DNA from 3 places in the Streptomyces sp. NPDC047853 genome. Region 1 is predicted to be linked to each of the others. Evidence: riboswitches for the same ligand, from Rfam matches in the RefSeq annotation. Region 1 holds a riboswitch; each other region holds the start of a gene.

What was found. Region 1 has a riboswitch for cyclic di-AMP ahead of ACGF5T_RS09135 (transglycosylase family protein). Riboswitches for the same ligand answer to the same signal wherever they lie in the genome.
Positions count from the first base shown of each region.
Region 2: another riboswitch for cyclic di-AMP. It lies ahead of ACGF5T_RS06755 (M23 family metallopeptidase); the one in region 1 lies ahead of ACGF5T_RS09135 (transglycosylase family protein).
Region 3: another riboswitch for cyclic di-AMP. It lies ahead of ACGF5T_RS31045 (M23 family metallopeptidase); the one in region 1 lies ahead of ACGF5T_RS09135 (transglycosylase family protein).

Region 1 covers NZ_JBIDCI010000003.1:494,747-500,415, forward strand. Annotated here, with positions in the region: gene ACGF5T_RS09125 (cytochrome P450) at 1-254, shown strand, start outside; gene ACGF5T_RS09130 (transglycosylase family protein) at 397-1,428, shown strand; cyclic di-AMP (ydaO/yuaA leader) riboswitch at 1,611-1,777, shown strand; gene ACGF5T_RS09135 (transglycosylase family protein) at 1,781-2,512, shown strand; gene eno (phosphopyruvate hydratase) at 2,795-4,075, shown strand; gene ACGF5T_RS09145 (septum formation initiator family protein) at 4,187-4,666, shown strand; gene ACGF5T_RS09150 (DUF501 domain-containing protein) at 4,756-5,295, shown strand; gene ACGF5T_RS09155 (Ppx/GppA phosphatase family protein) at 5,292-5,669, shown strand, end outside.
Region 2 covers NZ_JBIDCI010000002.1:591,497-597,165, forward strand. Annotated here, with positions in the region: gene ACGF5T_RS06735 (SpoIIE family protein phosphatase) at 116-1,303, shown strand; gene ACGF5T_RS06740 (dihydrofolate reductase family protein) at 1,350-2,480, shown strand; tRNA gene ACGF5T_RS06745 (tRNA-Met) at 2,536-2,609, shown strand; gene ACGF5T_RS06750 (PP2C family protein-serine/threonine phosphatase) at 2,770-4,002, shown strand; cyclic di-AMP (ydaO/yuaA leader) riboswitch at 4,227-4,383, shown strand; gene ACGF5T_RS06755 (M23 family metallopeptidase) at 4,395-5,429, shown strand; gene ACGF5T_RS06760 (aldo/keto reductase) at 5,562-5,669, shown strand, end outside.
Region 3 covers NZ_JBIDCI010000023.1:15,093-20,761, reverse strand. Annotated here, with positions in the region: gene ACGF5T_RS31055 (HPr family phosphocarrier protein) at 124-405, shown strand; gene ACGF5T_RS31050 (GntR family transcriptional regulator) at 549-1,244, opposite strand; gene ACGF5T_RS31045 (M23 family metallopeptidase) at 1,481-2,245, opposite strand; cyclic di-AMP (ydaO/yuaA leader) riboswitch at 2,258-2,422, opposite strand; gene ACGF5T_RS31040 (pitrilysin family protein) at 2,611-3,999, opposite strand; gene ACGF5T_RS31035 (pitrilysin family protein) at 3,996-5,348, opposite strand; gene ACGF5T_RS31030 (DNA topoisomerase IV subunit A) at 5,635-5,669, shown strand, end outside.

The sequences.
Region 1 (5,669 bases):
CCCGCCGGGACAGCCAGCACCTCGGGTACGGCCACGGCATCCACTACTGCCTGGGCGCCCCGCTCGCCCGGCTGGAGGGGCAGACCGCGCTCGCCACGCTCCTCACCCGCCTGCCGGACCTGAGCCTCGCCGCCGACCCGGCCGAACTGCGCTGGCGCGGCGGGCTCATCATGCGAGGTCTGCGCACCCTGCCCGTGTCGTTCACACCGGTCGCACCGGCGAACGGGAGCGTTGCGTCGCCTCCGCAAAAGTGACACGCGCTCAACTTTGTGATCTTCACGTGATCTGCGCGGCATGAACTTGTGACAAGCGATCATCTGCCTATACGTTCACGGATCAACGTGGCCCCCAGTCTCACGGCCACGCGATCCTCGCTGTCTCGTGAAAGGTCGTCGCATGCTCTCCGGGAACGGTCGTCACCGCCGCCCCCGCCAGGCACCCGCCCTGGTCGTCGCCGCCGGAGTCACGGGCTCCGCCATCGCGATCCCGCTTCTCGGCGCCACCGGCGCGCACGCGGCCGACGGGGCGAACTGGGACCGGGTCGCCGAGTGCGAGACCGGCGGCGCCTGGAGCCAGAGCAGCGGCAACGGCTACTACGGCGGGCTGCAACTGTCCCAGGACGTCTGGGAGCAGTACGGCGGCCTGGAGTACGCGTCGAGCGCCGATCAGGCCAGCCGCTCCCAGCAGATAAGAATCGCCGAGAAGTTGCGCGCGGACCAGGGCATCGCCGCCTGGCCGACCTGCGGCCTGCTCGCGGGCCTGGGCAACGACTCGGGTTCGCCGGCCGGCGGCACGGGTGCGGCGGAGGAGGGTCCGTCGCAGGGGTCGGACGACGCGGGGACGCCGAAGGCTCCCCGGTCGACCGGGGCGTCCGGCACCGGCTCGTCCGGCTCGTCCGAAGAGTCCGAGCGGGCCTCCGGGGTCTCGCCTTCGTCCCCGCCCCCGGCCACGCCTGACTCCCCGTCGACCGAACCGGACGAAACGGCCAAGGCCGACACGGCGCCCGGAACCAGCCCCTCGGCGACCGCCGACCCGCAGGAGTCCGACAGGTCGTCCGCAGCCACCACCAAGGGTGACGAAACGGACAAGGCGGGCCAGAGTGCGGGCTCTTCGGCCCTCACCGACACCGCGGGGTCCGGCGCCGGCAAGCACCGCGGCGACCGCGCCGAGGAGGGCGTGGAGGAGGGCCGCGGGACCGACGCGTCGGGGCGGCATGCCTCGCGCGGTGAGGACGAGGCGCGAGAGGTCGTCGACGGCTCGTACACCGTCCGTTCCGGCGACAGCCTCTGGGGCATCGCCGACTCCCTTGAGCTCGACGGCGGGTGGCGCTCGCTGTACGTCGGCAACGAGGAGGTCGTCGGCGCCGACCCGGACCACATCCTGCCCGGTCAGACGCTCATGGTCGGGGGCGAATCGGGCCAAAAGTAGGGGGAGTTCGCGTCACGGTTCGGGGCCTATGTCCGATTTGGATCACGTGAGACATAGCTCTCAGAAGCCGTGATCGTCTTTGAAAATCCGGCGAGCGCGTGTCTACGGTCATGGTCGCTCGCCATCGCGGGCCCCGGCTGCCGCAACGCCGAATCCTGCCAGCGGCCGTCCGGGAACAGTCGTCGCGTCAAGCGCCGCAGGCAGGAGCGGGGGACCCAAGGTAAGTGCCGCACCGGGCAGTCGAGCCGGAGCGGCTAGGGGTGGAGCCGAGTTCCGCGAGGAACCCGGCCGGGCAACTCAACCGGCCCGAACCCGACAGCTCACCTCGCAGGCGTCGGTGAGGGGATCAACCATGCTGTTTTCCGGCAAGGGCAAGCACCGTCGCCCGTCCAAGGCCACCCGAGTCATCGCCGTCGCCGGTGTCACCGGTGCCGCCGTCGCCGCCCCGCTGATGGCGGCCGGCAACGCCTCCGCCGCCACCGCCTCCGAGTGGGACGCCGTCGCCCAGTGCGAGTCCGGTGGCAACTGGTCCATCAACACCGGCAACGGTTACTACGGCGGTCTGCAGTTCTCCGCCTCCACCTGGGCCGGCTACGGCGGTACGCAGTACGCCGCGACCGCCGACCAGGCGAGCAAGTCGCAGCAGATCGAGATCGCCGAGAAGGTGCTCGCGGGCCAGGGCAAGGGTGCCTGGCCGGTCTGCGGCACCGGCCTGTCGGGCGCCGCGTACACCGGTGGCGGCTCCACCGAGAGCCAGGACAGCGGTTCCGCGCAGGGCTCCGGCAGCTCCGAGAGCCAGAGCAGCGGCTCCACCGCCGACCGCTCCACCGAGCAGAAGGCCTCCCGCTCCGAGGAGCGCCCGGCCGCCGAGAAGCCGGCCGAGAAGAAGACCGTCACCACCCCGACCGGCAAGAAGGTCGAGAAGGGCGACGGCGAGTACAAGGTCGTCAAGGGCGACACCCTCAGCTCGATCGCCCAGGAGCACGACGTCAAGGGCGGCTGGGCGAAGCTGTTCAAGCTGAACGACGACATCGTCGACGAGGCCGACCTGATCTACCCGGGCCAGCAGCTGCACCTGAAGTAAGCGGCGGCCCCGCCTGCTCCCGTCCCGGCGCGTGTTCCCCCGTACGCGCCGGGACGGGTTTTTCACGCCCCCGTCCCGCCCGCGCCGCCGTCCCCGGGGCCGCGGGTGTTTCCGGAAACGTCTTTGTTCCGTTCGGAAACAATTTACTCTCGGTTCTGTCCAGCGGGTGGGCGATCGGCTGGCCGATCGCCCGGAGCCGGTTAGGCTCGGTCCCGCAGAGCCGCTGCGGTCCTGTGGACCCGCGCGTCACACCGAAGCGTCACATTGAAGAAGGAGATGCTCGTGCCGTCCATCGACGTCGTCGTAGCCCGGGAAATCCTGGACTCCCGAGGCAACCCCACGGTCGAGGTCGAGGTCGGCCTCGACGACGGCAGCACGGGTCGTGCCGCCGTTCCCTCCGGCGCCTCCACCGGCGCCTTCGAGGCCATCGAACTCCGTGACGGCGACCCGGCCCGTTACCTGGGCAAGGGCGTCGAGAAGGCCGTCCTGGCCGTCATCGAGCAGATCGGCCCGGAGCTGGTCGGCTACGACGCCACCGAGCAGCGCCTGATCGACCAGGCCATGTTCGACCTGGACGCCACCGACAACAAGGGCTCGCTGGGCGCCAACGCCATCCTCGGCGTCTCCCTCGCCGTCGCCCACGCCGCCTCCGAGGCCAGCGACCTGCCGCTCTTCCGCTACCTGGGCGGCCCCAACGCGCACCTGCTGCCGGTGCCGATGATGAACATCCTGAACGGCGGCTCGCACGCCGACTCCAACGTGGACATCCAGGAGTTCATGATCGCCCCGATCGGCGCGGAGTCCTTCTCCGAGGCCCTGCGCTGGGGCGCCGAGGTCTACCACACGCTGAAGAAGGTCCTGAAGAACAAGGGCCTGGCCACCGGCCTCGGCGACGAGGGCGGCTTCGCCCCGAACCTCGGCTCCAACCGCGAGGCCCTCGACCTGATCCTCGAGGCGATCAAGGAGGCCGGCTACACCCCCGGCGAGCAGATCGCCCTGGCGCTCGACGTCGCCGCGTCCGAGTTCTACAAGGACGGCTCCTACGCCTTCGAGGGCAAGAACCGCACCGCCGCCGAGATGACCGAGTACTACGCCGAGCTGGTCGAGGCGTACCCGCTGGTCTCCATCGAGGACCCGCTGTTCGAGGACGACTGGGACGGCTGGAACACCATCACCGCCAAGCTCGGCGACAAGGTGCAGCTCGTCGGCGACGACCTGTTCGTCACCAACCCGGAGCGCCTGGCCCGCGGCATCGAGGAGAACTCGGCCAACGCCCTGCTCGTCAAGGTGAACCAGATCGGCTCGCTGACCGAGACCCTGGACGCCGTCGAGCTGGCCCAGCGCAACGGCTTCAAGTGCATGATGTCCCACCGTTCCGGCGAGACCGAGGACGTCACCATCGCCGACCTGGCCGTCGCCACCAACTGCGGCCAGATCAAGACCGGTGCCCCGGCCCGCTCCGAGCGCGTCGCCAAGTACAACCAGCTGCTGCGCATCGAGGAGATCCTCGACGACGCCGCGGTGTACGCCGGCCGCAGCGCGTTCCCCCGCTTCAAGGGCTGACCCGCCCGGTAAGAGGCGGCGTCGTACGTACGTCCCCGTACTCGGTCCCGTACCGTGTGCGGGGACGTACGCACGTAGGGCGACGCACGAGGGTGCAGGGGAGGCGGGGACATGGCGGTGAAGGACCGGGACCGTTTCTCCACCGCGACCAGGATCCGGATCATCGGGGAGCAGACCGCGGCCCGGGTCTACCGTTCGCAGACCAAGCGCCAGGCCCGCCGCTCCCGGCTGACCGGCCGGGCCGCGCTGCTCGCGATGGTGCTCTGCTCGCTGGTCGTGGCGCTCGCCTATCCGATACGGCAGTACGTCGCCCAGCGGGCGGAGGTCGCCGATCTCCAGCGGGAGCAGCGCGAGACCCGGAGCCGGGTCGAGGAGCTGCGCGACCTCAAGGCGCGCTGGCAGGACGACGCCTACGCCGAGCAGCAGGTCCGGCTGCGGCTGCACTACGTGATGCCGGGGGAGACGGGGTTCGTCGTCGTCGACCCGGACGCCGCCAAGCAGGCCCGCGCCGAGGCCGGTGCCGCCGACCGCCCCTGGTACCGCAACGTCTGGGACGGGATCGACAAGGCCGACGCCGCCGGCCGGCCGTGAACCGACCGCGCCGGCCGTGAACCGACCGCGCCGGCCGTGAACCGACCGCGCCGGCCGTGACTCAACAGGAAGACCAGCAGAAGACAGTCATGCAGACTCCCCCGCCGACCACCCCGCGCACCGAGCCCACCGACGCGGACGTGGCGGCCTTCAAGCAGCAGCTCGGGCGTCCTCCGCGCGGCCTGCGCGCCATCGCGCACCGCTGCCCCTGCGGTCAGCCGGACGTCGTGGAGACGGCGCCGCGGCTGCCCGACGGCACGCCCTTCCCCACGCTGTACTACCTGACGTGCCCCCGGGCGGCCTCCGCGATCGGCACGCTGGAGGCGAACGGCGTGATGAAGGAGATGACCGAGCGCCTCGCCACCGACCCCGAGCTGGCCGCCGCCTACCGGGCCGCGCACGAGGACTACATCCGGCGCCGCGACGAGATCGAGGAGCTGACCGGGTTCCCGAGCGCGGGCGGCATGCCCGACCGGGTCAAGTGCCTGCACGTGCTGGTCGGCCACTCCCTCGCGGCCGGGCCGGGCGTGAACCCACTGGGCGACGAGGCCATCGCGATGCTGCCCGAGTGGTGGCGCAAGGGGCCGTGCGTGACGGTCGACGGGACCTGTGGGGAGGACGGCCAGTGACCCGTGTCGCCGCCATCGACTGCGGTACGAACTCCATCCGGCTGCTGGTCGCCGACGTCGACCCGGCGACCGGTGAGCTGACCGACCTGGACCGCCGCATGACCATCGTGCGGCTCGGTCAGGGCGTCGACCGCACCGGGCGGCTGGCGCCCGAGGCGCTGGAGCGGACCTTCGCCGCGTGCCGCGAGTACGCCGAGGTGATCAAGGAGCACGGCGCGGAGCGGCTGCGCTTCGTGGCGACCTCCGCCTCCCGGGACGCGGAGAACCGAACCGACTTCGTGCGCGGCGTGCTGGACATCCTCGGCGTGGAGCCGGAGGTCATCACGGGGGACCAGGAGGCGGAGTTCTCCTTCACCGGCGCCACCCGGGAGCTG
Region 2 (5,669 bases), on a different contig from region 1:
TGGGCCGGTGACCGGCGCCTGCCACGACGGGCACGGCGACGGCGGCGGCTCGGGCGTCGGCAAGGGCTCCGGCGACGGCGGCGGCTCGGGCGGTGCGTGGCCGCCCGGCTCCGAGCTGCCGGAGGACAGCGTGGAGGACCTCTACGAGAACGCGCCCTGCGGCTACCTCTCCACGCTGCCGGACGGGCGGATCACCAAGGTCAACAAGACGCTGCTGGACTGGCTCGGCCACCGGCGCGACGACCTCGTCGGGCGCCTGCGCTTCGCCGACCTGCTCACCGTCGGCGGCAGGCTCTACCACGAGACCCACTTCGCTCCCCTGCTGTCCATGCAGGGGGAGGTCCGCGGCATCGCGCTGGAGCTGAAGGCCGCCGACGGCTCGCGCCTGCCGGTCCTGGTGACCTCCACCGTCAGGACCGGCGAGGACGGGCGGCCGCTGCTGATCCGCACCACCCTCCTCGACGCCCGCGACCGGCGTGCCTACGAGGACGAGCTGCTGCGGGCCCGGCAGGAGGCCGACACCGAACGCGACCGCCTCAGAACCCTGGCGACCACGCTCCAGCGGACCCTGCTGCCCCCCGCCCTGGACGACGTGCCCGGTCTGGACGTCGCCGCCCACTACCACATCGCCTCCGTCGACGAAGTCGGCGGCGACTTCTACGACTTGTTCCCCCTCACCCAGGGGACCTGGGGTCTGTTCCTCGGAGACGTGTGCGGCAAGGGCGCCGCCGCCGCCGCGATCACCTCCCTGGCCCGCTACACCCTGCGCGCCGCGGCGGTCTACGACCCCGACCCCGCGGCCGTGCTCCGCAACCTCAACACCGTCCTGAACCACGAGTACAACGGCTACGACCCGCGGTTCTGCACCGTGATCTTCGGGCTGCTGACCCCCGTCGGCGAGCAGGGCGCCTTCCGGATCACCCTGGCCAGCGGCGGGCACCCGCCGGCCCTCCTGCTGCGCGCCGACGGCAGCGCCGACTACCTGCCCACCCCCGGCGGCCAGCTCGTCGGGGTCCTGCCGGACGCCCACATCGCCACCACCACCGTCCGCCTGGACCCCGGCGACACCCTGCTCCTCTACACGGACGGCCTCACCGAGGCCCACACCGACCAGCCCGGTGGACGCTACGGCGACGAGGCGCTCGTGGACTTCGCCCGATCACTGGCCCCCACCACCGCCTCCGGCACGGTCCAGGCACTGAGCGACCTGCTCGACGCCCTCGGCACCGGCGTGGACGACGACACCGCCGTCCTCGCCATCAACGTGCCCCGGCCGCCCGGCGGAGAGCGACGCGGCGCCTAGGGTTGCCCCGCCGGAACCCGCCGCCCCGCCCCACCGGAGTACGCCCATGCCCCTCCCGTACGTCCTGCTCTCCGCCGCCGTCTCCCTCGACGGCTGCCTGGACGACACCGGCCCCGAACGGCTGCTGCTCTCCTCCCCGGCCGACTTCGACCGGGTCGACGAGGTGCGGGCGTCCGTCGACGCGATCCTGGTCGGTGCCGGCACGATCCGGGCCGACAACCCGCGGCTGCTGGTGAACTCGGCCGAGCGGCGAGGCGCCCGGATCGCGGCAGGGAAGGCCGAGTACCCGCTCAAGGTGACGGTCAGCGCCACCGGGGAGCTGGACCCGGCGGCCGCGTTCTGGCACACCGGGGGCGAGAAGCTGCTGCTCACGACGGACCGGGGCGCCCGGCGGGCCCGGGCCCTCGGACTCGCCGCCGACGTGGTGCCGCTCGGCGAGGCGCTCGACTGGCGGGCGGCGCTGGAGCACCTGCACGACGAGCGGGGAGTGCGGCGGCTCATGGTCGAGGGCGGGGGGACCGTGCACACCCAGTTGCTGCGCCAGGAACTCGCCGACGAACTCCAGCTCGTCCTCGCCCCTCTGCTGGTCGGCGACCCGGACGCGCCCCGTCTGTTCGGTCCCGGGGCCTACCAGCGCGGCCGGCTGCGGCTGGTGGAGTCGCGGCGCATCGAGGACGTCGTACTGGCGCGGTACCTGCCGACCGCCCCGGGCGCCGGAGGCCGGGTGACCGCCGCCGACCGGCACTGGCTCGCCCTCGCCTGCGAGCTGGCGCAGCTGTGCCCGCCGTCCGGGACGGCGTTCAGCGTGGGGGCGGTGGTGGTCGCCGCCGACGGGACCGAGCTGGCGCGGGGGCACTCCCGCGAGGGCGGCGACCCCGTCGTGCACGCCGAGGAGGCCGCACTCGCCAAGGCCGACCCCGCCGACGCCCGGCTGTCGACCGCCACGGTGTACAGCAGCCTGGAACCCTGCGCCCGCCGCGCCTCCCGGCCCGCGCCCTGCGCCCGGCTGATCCTCGACGCCGGGGTACGCCGCGTGGTCACGGCCTGGCGGGAACCGGACACCTTCGTGCCGGGCGCGGACGGCGGCGGGGTGCTCACCGCCGGGGGCGCCACCGTCGTCGTCCTGCCCGAGTACGAGGAGCGCGCGAAGGCTCCCAACCGCCATCTGGAGGGGTAGCGGGATACGGATGTGCATGCAGCCCCCGCGATGACGTACAGTGGAGACACAACGGCGCGGGGTGGAGCAGCTCGGTAGCTCGCTGGGCTCATAACCCAGAGGTCGCAGGTTCAAATCCTGTCCCCGCTACTGAAACCGAAGGCCGGAATCCCTTGAGGATTCCGGCCTTCGGTGCGTTCAGGTGTGTTCACCCGGTCGGCCCTCACGGCTCGCCGCCCGCCCCCGATCCGGGAAACCTGGAGACGGGACGGCAAGCGGCGCGGAGGTTCGGGGCGGCGGGAGACGAGTGGTGCGGCCAGGTCACGTGGACGACGAGGGAGCGTACGCCAGGGCCGGCGGCCGGCTCCCCGGCGACCCCGCGCCCGACCCGGGCCTCGGCACCGAGGCCATGGCGCCGCCCACCCCGGCCGAACGCCCGCCGCGGACCCCGTACGGGCGCCGCCTGGTGCGCCTGCTCCCGGTCCTGCTCATCGTCGTCGCCATCCTGTACGACATCTTCACCCCGAGATACTTCACGGCCGGCCCGCTCTACACGGCCGCGCCGCTGGTCGCCGCCCCCCTCTACTCGCGGCGGGGCACGGCGCTCACCGGTGTCGCCGTGGTCGCCGCCGTCGTCGGGCTGCAACTGAGCAAGGGCGTCGCCCACTACGTCGACTCCCTCACGGAGCTGATCACCATCGCGACGGTCGCCGCCCTCGCGGTCTTCGTCAACGCCTTCGTCCGCCGCACCGGTGAGCGCCTCGTCAGCGTCCGCGAGATCGCCGAGGCCGCCCAGCGCGCCGTGCTGCCCGAGCCCGCCGAACGGATCGGCGGCTTCGAGATCGCCGCCTGCTACGAAGCCGCGCAGGCCGACGCCTTCATCGGCGGGGACCTGTACGCGGTGCAGGACAGCGCGCGCGGCGTCCGGCTCATCGTCGGGGACGTGCGCGGCAAGGGCATGGGCGCGGTGGCCGCCGTCGCCGTCGTGATCGGCGCCTTCCGCGAGGCCGCCGAGCAGGAGGCCACCCTGGAGGCGGTGGCCCAGCGCCTGGAACGGGCGCTGGCGCGCGAGGGCACCCGGCGCAACGGACTGGACGCCTTCGAGGGGTTCACCACCGCCGTCCTCGCCGAACTCCCGCACGGCGACGGGGTCGTGCGGATCGTGAACCGGGGTCACCCGCCCCCGCTGCTGCTGTACGCCGACGGCACCCTGCGTCCGCTCCCCGCCCGGGAGGCGGCGCTGCCGCTCGGGATGGGCGAGCTGGGCGTGTGGCCCGACCGGGCCCAGGAGGACGCCTTCCCGGGCGGAGCCACGCTGCTGCTGCACACCGACGGCCTGTCCGAAGCCCGGGACGCGCGGGGCGAGTTCTACGACCCGCACGAACGGCTCGCCGGCTGCGTCTTCCGGCACCCGGGGAAGCTGCTCGCCGCCCTCGCCGAGGACGTGCGCCGGCACTCCGGGGGCGGGATGGCGGACGACATGGCACTGCTCGCCGTACGCCGTCCCGCGCGCGAAGACCTTGATCATTGTCACGAACGGTGACCCGGCGAGCGCCCTGCGCATAACGACTGACACTCTGTCAGAAACTTGTGGTGTGAAGGGGAATACTGAGGGGCGGTCAACTCGCCCGGATTTCACCGATCCTGAGGCGTACGTCCCGTCCGGATTCGTTAATGATCAAGAGGAACAGCTTGGAATCCCCGCCCCGCGTCTATTAACGTTCGATAACGCAGCGCGGTCGTCCCAGCCGTCACAGAAGGCGGCTCCGTGCGCACGCGCCGAATCCCGCGAGGGAACCGGGGAACCACCACCTTGGGGTGAATCGCTCGTACGACGCCGTGGAGACACGGTGGATATACGCGCGTAGGAGACCTTCCTGCTCCGAACCCGTCAGCTAACCCGGTAGGCGGAAGGAAGGAAAGGAGTACGCCCACGTGGCGTCCAACCGGCCTGCCCCCGAGGCCCCGTTCGTGCCCAGCGCGCACGACACCGACACCTTCGGCTACGACGGCCACCGCACCGAAGAGGGCCCCTGGGAGGAGTGGAATCCCACCGCGGAATCCATCCGCCCCGTGCGCGGCCGGCACCGCGTCGCCAAGCAGCGCGGCGGACTCGCCCGCAGCTCCACCGTCCTCGGCGTCGGTGTCATAGCCGCGGTCGGCGCGGGCGGCATGGCCAGCGCGCAGACCGGCAAGCCGCCGGTGTCCATCTCCATGCCCGACCTGCCCAACGTCGGCTCGCTCATCTCGGACGACGAGGAGCCGGAGCCGCAGGGTTCCACCGCCCCGCTCAGCGGCATCGGCGTGGCCGCGACCGCCGACACCGCGCAGGACGCCCCCGACGCCGGTGAGACGCTGCGCGCCCGGATCATGGCGCAGGCCGAGCAGCAGCAGGCCCAGGTCGAGACGAAGGCCGCCGCCGAGGCCGCGGCCGCCGCCGAGAAGAAGGCCGCGGAAGCCGCCGCCAAGGCGGAGAAGGAGGCCGAGGCCAAGGCCGCCGCCGCCAAGAAGAAGGCGGAGGAGGAGGCCGCGAAGAAGGCCGAGGCCGAGCGGCTCGCGAAGCTGGCCAAGCAGTACACCCTGCCGACCTCCTCGTACACGATCTCCTCCAGCTTCGGCCAGGCCGGCGCCTACTGGTCCTCCGGCTACCACACCGGCCTCGACTTCGCCGCGCCCACCGGCACGCTGCTCAAGGCGGTGCACAGCGGCACCATCACGTCGGCCGGCTACGAGGGCTCCTACGGCTACAAGACCGTGCTGACCCTCGATGACGGCACCGAGATCTGGTACGCCCACCAGTCGTCGATCAGCGTCAGCGTCGGCCAGAAGGTCACCACCGGTGATGTCATCGGCCGCGTCGGCGCCACCGGCAACGTGACCGGGGCCCACCTCCACATGGAGGTCCACACCAGCGACGGCGGCGGGATCGACCCGATGGCCTGGCTGCAGAGCAAGGGCCTGACCCCCTGACCGAGGCCGTGCACGGCCCCGCCGGTCCCCGGCGGTCCTGACGGCGACCCCCCGACGCCAGGGCTGCCGGTTTGCGGGATTTTTGCCCCGCTCCCGGAATCACCGGCTCCGTCGTGGCCGTTGACGCAGGACATGACTTCTCTGCGCAAGCTCGGCTCCTCGGACCTCGAGGTCTTCCCCCTCGCCCTCGGTGGCAACGTCTTCGGCTGGACCGCCGACCAGGACACCTCCTTCGCCGTC
Region 3 (5,669 bases), on a different contig from region 1:
GGTCCGACGACCACGCGGGGCTGCGCACAGCCGTCCCGGGACGCTTCACGATGTGGGAAACTGGTCTAGACAAGAGTGGTCTAGACAACATCAGACCCCTGAACACCTGAAGGGCAGCATCACATGGCTGAGCGCCGCGTCAACGTCGGCTGGGCCGAGGGTCTCCACGCCCGCCCCGCCTCCATCTTCGTCCGAGCCGCCACGGCCACAGGCGTCCCGGTCACGATCGCCAAGGCCGACGGCTCCCCCGTCAACGCGGCCTCCATGCTGGCCGTCCTCGGCCTCGGCGCCCAGGGCGGCGAGGAGATCGTGCTCGCCTCCGACGCCGAGGGCGCGGACGCCGCCCTGGAGCGGCTTGCGAAGCTCGTCGCCGAGGGTCTCGAAGAGCTTCCCGAGACCGTCTGACCGACGGCAGCACCGCCGAGAAAGGCCCGCCCGGAATTCCGGGCGGGCCTTTCTCTTGCACCACTCCCGGGGGTGGATTCGCTTTTCACGGGCAGCAGAAACGAGCCCTCCGAATTCCCCTGTCTTTGTATACGGCGCTCATGTTAATAACGCAGACCCGAGATGTTTACGGCACGTTGCGGGTTCCTCACACGGTCCGCCGCCTCGCCTTCGACGGCGAAGCGCAGGCGGTGCGCCGGCGCCGATCGTTCGGCGTGCAGCGTCATGAGCGCCCGTGCGCGCTCGCCGTCGCCCCGGGCCACCGCGTCGACGATCGCGCCGTGCTCCGCCCAGCACTCCACCGGGTCGGCCGCGGCCTCCACGGCGTACAGCCAGGCGATCTTGTGGCGCAGCTGGGTCAGCAACGCCGTCAGGGACGGGCTGCCGGCGGCCTGGGCGAGGGTCTCGTGGAACCAGCCGTCCAGCGAGCGCAGATCGTCGCTGCTCCCCTGCCTGGCACGCTCCTGGCCCAGCCGCACCAGGCCGCGCAGGACCTTGAGATGCGCCTCGGTGCGGCGCCGGGCGGCCCGGGACGCGCCGAGGGGTTCGAGGAGCGTGCGCGTCTCCAGCAGGTCGGCCGCCTCCCGCTCGGTCGGCTCCGCGACGCACGCGCCCGCGTGCCGCCGGGTCACCACGAACCCCTCCGCCTCCAGCGTGCGCAGTGCCTCACGGACGGGGACGCGGGAGACGCCGTAGCGGCGGGCCAGGAGTTCCTCGGTGAGGCGGCTGCCGCGCCCGTGGACACCGGAGACGATGTCGTCCCGGATCGCCGTGCACACCGAGTGCGCCGGAATGCGCATGCCCGACCTCCGCCTTCATCCCCGGGAAACGTCGACGATTGACGCGTGTTCAGCGACTCTAGGCCAATGCGGCGGGAATTCCGACGGCGATGTGGATTTCATGGACACTTTTTGGACAACGGCCACGCCGGGAACACCCTGGAAATGCGAAATCCCCGACTCGGGGAGCCGGGGCTTTCGCGTGCCGTTCGTCGCTCGTCAGACGTTCACGCCGTCGTCAGATGTGCGCGCCGCCGTCAGGCGTTGACGCCGTGGGAGCGGAGGTAGGCGACGGGGTCCAGGTCCGAGCCGTACTCGGGGCTCGTACGGGCCTCGAAGTGCAGGTGCGGTCCGGTGACGTTGCCGGTGGCGCCGGAGAGGCCGATCTGCTGTCCCGCGTCGACCGACTGGCCCACCGAGACACCGATGGACGACAGGTGGCCGTACTGCGTGTACGTGCCGTCGTGCATCTTGAGCACGACCTGGTTGCCGTACGCCCCGCCCCAGCCGGCCTCGACGACGGTGCCGACGCCGACCGCGTGCACGGAGGTGCCGGTGGAGGCGTGGAAGTCGATGCCGGTGTGGCTGCCGGAGGACCACAGGGAGCTGCCGGCCTGGTAGGCGGTGGAGACGTAGGACGCGGTGATCGGCGTGACGAAGGTGTTGAGGCGCTTGCGCTCCGCCTCCCGCGCGGCGCGCTCCTTGGCCTCGCGCGCCTCCTGGGCGGCCTCGGCGGCCCGCTCGCGCGCGGCCTCCTGCGCCGCCTCACGGGCGGCGGCGTCCAGGGCGGCCTGCTTCTGCGCGGCGGCCTGGGCGTCGATCTCGTCGGCCAGGGAGTCGCCGATGCTGATGACCGGGGTGAGCCCGCTCTGCTCCACCTGGGGCTCGGCGGCGAGCGCCGGAGCCGCGAGGGTGCCGACGACGCCGGTGGTGGCGAGGGCCGCGACACCCGCCGCGCGGGCGGTGGTGCGGTGCATCCGGCCGGGACGGCGGTGCTTGCCGGCGGCGCGCGTGAACGCCATGTAGTGGCTGGTCCTTTCCTTCCCTCTCGCCTACCGGGTTAGCTGACGGGTTCGGAGGTGGAAGGTCTCCTACGGACCCCCTCGCGGCACGCGCGGGCGTCCGATTCACCCCAGGGACTACGGTGGGTCCCCGGCTCCCCTGGCTCGCGCCGTACGGGGACTCGGCGATGACTGTCCGGTGCCGCGGGTGCGGCGCACTGCCTGACGAACAGCCCGGAAGACGCTAAACGCGGTTGTCTTCAATCCTCAAACGCAACCGGCTTTTTGTAGCGCATGCCACAGCGCAGACAGGCAGCCTCTCCCCCAATTCGGACAAACGGCGGCCCTGGTGACACTCCGGTCACCAGGGCCCCACGCGCGTACCGCTACTCGGCCGCCACCACGGTGACTTCACCGATGCCGAGCGCCTCGACCGGCTCCTTGATCTGTGCCGCGTCGCCGACGAGGACCGTCACCAGACGGTCCACCGGGAAGGCGTTCACGACCGCCGCCGTGGCCTCCACGGTGCCCGTGGCGGCGAGTTGGCGGTAGAGCGTCGCCTGGTAGTCGTCGGGCAGGTGCTGCTCGACCTGGTCGGCCAGGGTGCTCGCGACGGCGGCCGCCGTCTCGTACTTCAGCGGCGCCACGCCCACCAGGTTCTGCACGGCGACGTCACGCTCGGCGTCGGTGAGCCCGCCTTCGGCGAGCTTGCGCAGCACCGTCCACAGGTCCTCCAGGGCCGGGCCGGTGTTGGGGGTGTCGACGGAGCCGCTGATGGCCAGCATGGCGGCGCCGGTCCCGTCGGGCGCGGAGCGCAGGACCTGCCCGAACGCCCGGACCCCGTAGGTGTAGCCCTTCTCCTCGCGCAGGACGCGGTCCAGACGCGAGGTGAGGGTGCCGCCGAGGCAGTAGGTGCCGAGCACCTGGGCGGGCCACACACGGTCGTGCCGGTCGGAGCCGGTGCGGCCGATGAGCAGCTGCGTCTGGACGGCGCCGGGGCGGTCCACGATGACGACCCGGCCCCGGTCGTCGGCGGTCACCGGCGGCACGGGACGGGGCTCCGCGGCGGAGCCGGTCCACGCGCCCAGCGTCTCGCCGAGCAGCGCGTCGAGGTCCACGCCGGTGAGGTCACCGACGACCACGGCGGTGGCCGTGGCGGGCCGGACGTGCTTCTCGTAGAAGGCGCGTACGGCGGCGGAGTCGATGCTCGCGACGGTCTCCTCGGTGCCCTGGCGGGGGCGCGACATGCGCGTCCCGGCCGGGAACAGCTCCTTGGAGAGCTCCTTGGCGGCCCGGCGGGCGGGGTTGGCCAGCTCGTGCGGGATCTCGTCGAGGCGGTTGCGGACCAGCCGTTCGACCTCGCCGTCCGCGAACGCGGGTGCCCTCAGGGCGTCGGCGACCAGGCCGAGGGCCTTGGCGAGGCGCGAGACGGGCACCTCCAGGCTGAGCCGGACGCCGGGGTGGTCGGCGTGCGCGTCGAGGGTGGCCCCGCAGCGCTCCAGCTCGGCGGCGAAGTCCTCGGCGGAGTGCTTGTCGGTGCCCTCCGAGAAGGCCCGCGCCATGATGGTGGCGACGCCGTCGAGACCGGTGGGCTCGGCGTCCAGGGGCGCGTCCAGCAGCACCTCGACGGCGACGACCTGCTGGCCGGGGCGGTGGCAGCGCAGCACGGTCAGGCCGTTGTCGAGGCTGCCGCGCTCCGGTGCCGGGAACGCCCACGGCCTGGGCTCGCCGGCCTGCGGCCGCTGGTGGAATTCCATGGTGGCGAGCTCGGTCACTTGGCCGCCTCCTCGTTCTCGTCGGTGGCGTCGTTCACGTCGGCGGGGGCGGTGGGCTCGTAGACGAGCACCGCGCGGTTGTCGGGGCGCAGGCGGGCCTTGGCGACCTCCTGGACCTCCTCCGCCGTGACCTCGAGCACCCGCTGCACGGCGGTGAGGGCGAGCTGCGGGTCGCCGAACAGCACCGCGTAGCGGCACAGTTCGTCGGCGCGGCCCGCGACCGTGCCCAGGCGGTCCAGCCACTCGCGCTCCAGCTGGGCCTGGGCGCGCTCCATCTCCTCGGCGGTCGGGCCCTCCTGGGCGAACCGGGCGAGCTCCTCGTCGATGGCGGTCTCGATGACCGGCACCTCCACGTCACCGGACGTCTTCACGTCCAGCCACCCCAGGGAGGGCGCTCCCGCGAGCCGCAGCAGACCGAAGCCGGCGGCGACGGCCGTGCGGTCGCGGCGCACCAGCCGGTTGTACAGCCGGGACGACTCGCCGCCGCCCAGGACGGTGAGGGCCAGGTCGGCCGCGTCGCACGCGCGCGTGCCGTCCTCCGGCAGGCGGTAGGCCGCCATCAGGGCACGGGCCGGGACCTCCTCCTCGACGACCTCGCGCAGCTCCCCGCCCATGACGTCGGGCAGCGAACCGTCCCGGGGCGGCTGCTTGCCGTCGTGCGAGGCGATGGAGCCGAAGTACTTCTCGACCCAGGCGAGGGTCTGCTCGGGGTCGATGTCGCCGACGACCGACAGCACCGCGTTGTTCGGCGCGTAGTAGGTGCGGAAGAACGCGCGCGCGTCCTCCAGGGTCGCCGCGTCCAGGTCGGCCATCGAGCCGATCGGCGTGTGGTGGTAGGGGTGGCCCTCCGGGTAGGCGAGAGCGGTCAGCTTCTCGAACGCGGTGCCGTAGGGGACGTTGTCGTAGCGCTGGCGGCGCTCGTTCTTGACCACGTCCCGCTGGTTCTCCATCGACTCCTCGTCGAGGGCGGCGAGCAGCGAGCCCATGCGGTCGGCCTCCAGCCAGAGGGCGAGCTCCAGCTGGTGGGCGGGCATGGTCTCGAAGTAGTTGGTGCGCTCGAAGCTGGTGGTGCCGTTGAGCGAGCCACCGGCGCCCTGCACCAGCTCGAAGTGACCGTTGCCCTTGACCTGGGCGGAGCCCTGGAACATCAGGTGCTCGAAGAGGTGAGCCAGGCCGGTGCGCCCCTTGACCTCGTGGCGCGAGCCGACGTCGTACCAGAGGCACACCGCCGCGACCGGGGTCAGGTGGTCCTCGGAGAGCACCACGCGCAGGCCGTTGGCCAGGCGGTGCTCGGTCGCTGTCAGGCCGCCGGAGTCTGCCTGGGCTGTGGCCGTGTGACCCATGGGCATGTACGTCCCTTCGCTCGCGGAATCTTGGTCGAGTCATGGCGCGGAACTGCGGAATTCCGCCGGTCCCGCCACTGTATGCAAGCGCGCGGGCCACCGGTGAAGTTCCCGCACCTCCTACGCCGAGAGCGAGAACGGGGTTGGCGGTCCGACGGGGGCGAGGGCGTACCCTGCGGGCAGCGCCGGGCCGGGCAGCCCGTGACGGGTCCTGGTCGGTCGCTGTCAGTGCCGCGGTCCACAATGGACCGCGTCAGATCACCGTTCACGCTTCAGCAAGGAGCCGGCAGCGATGGCCCGCCGTAGCACGAAGACCCCGCCGCCCGA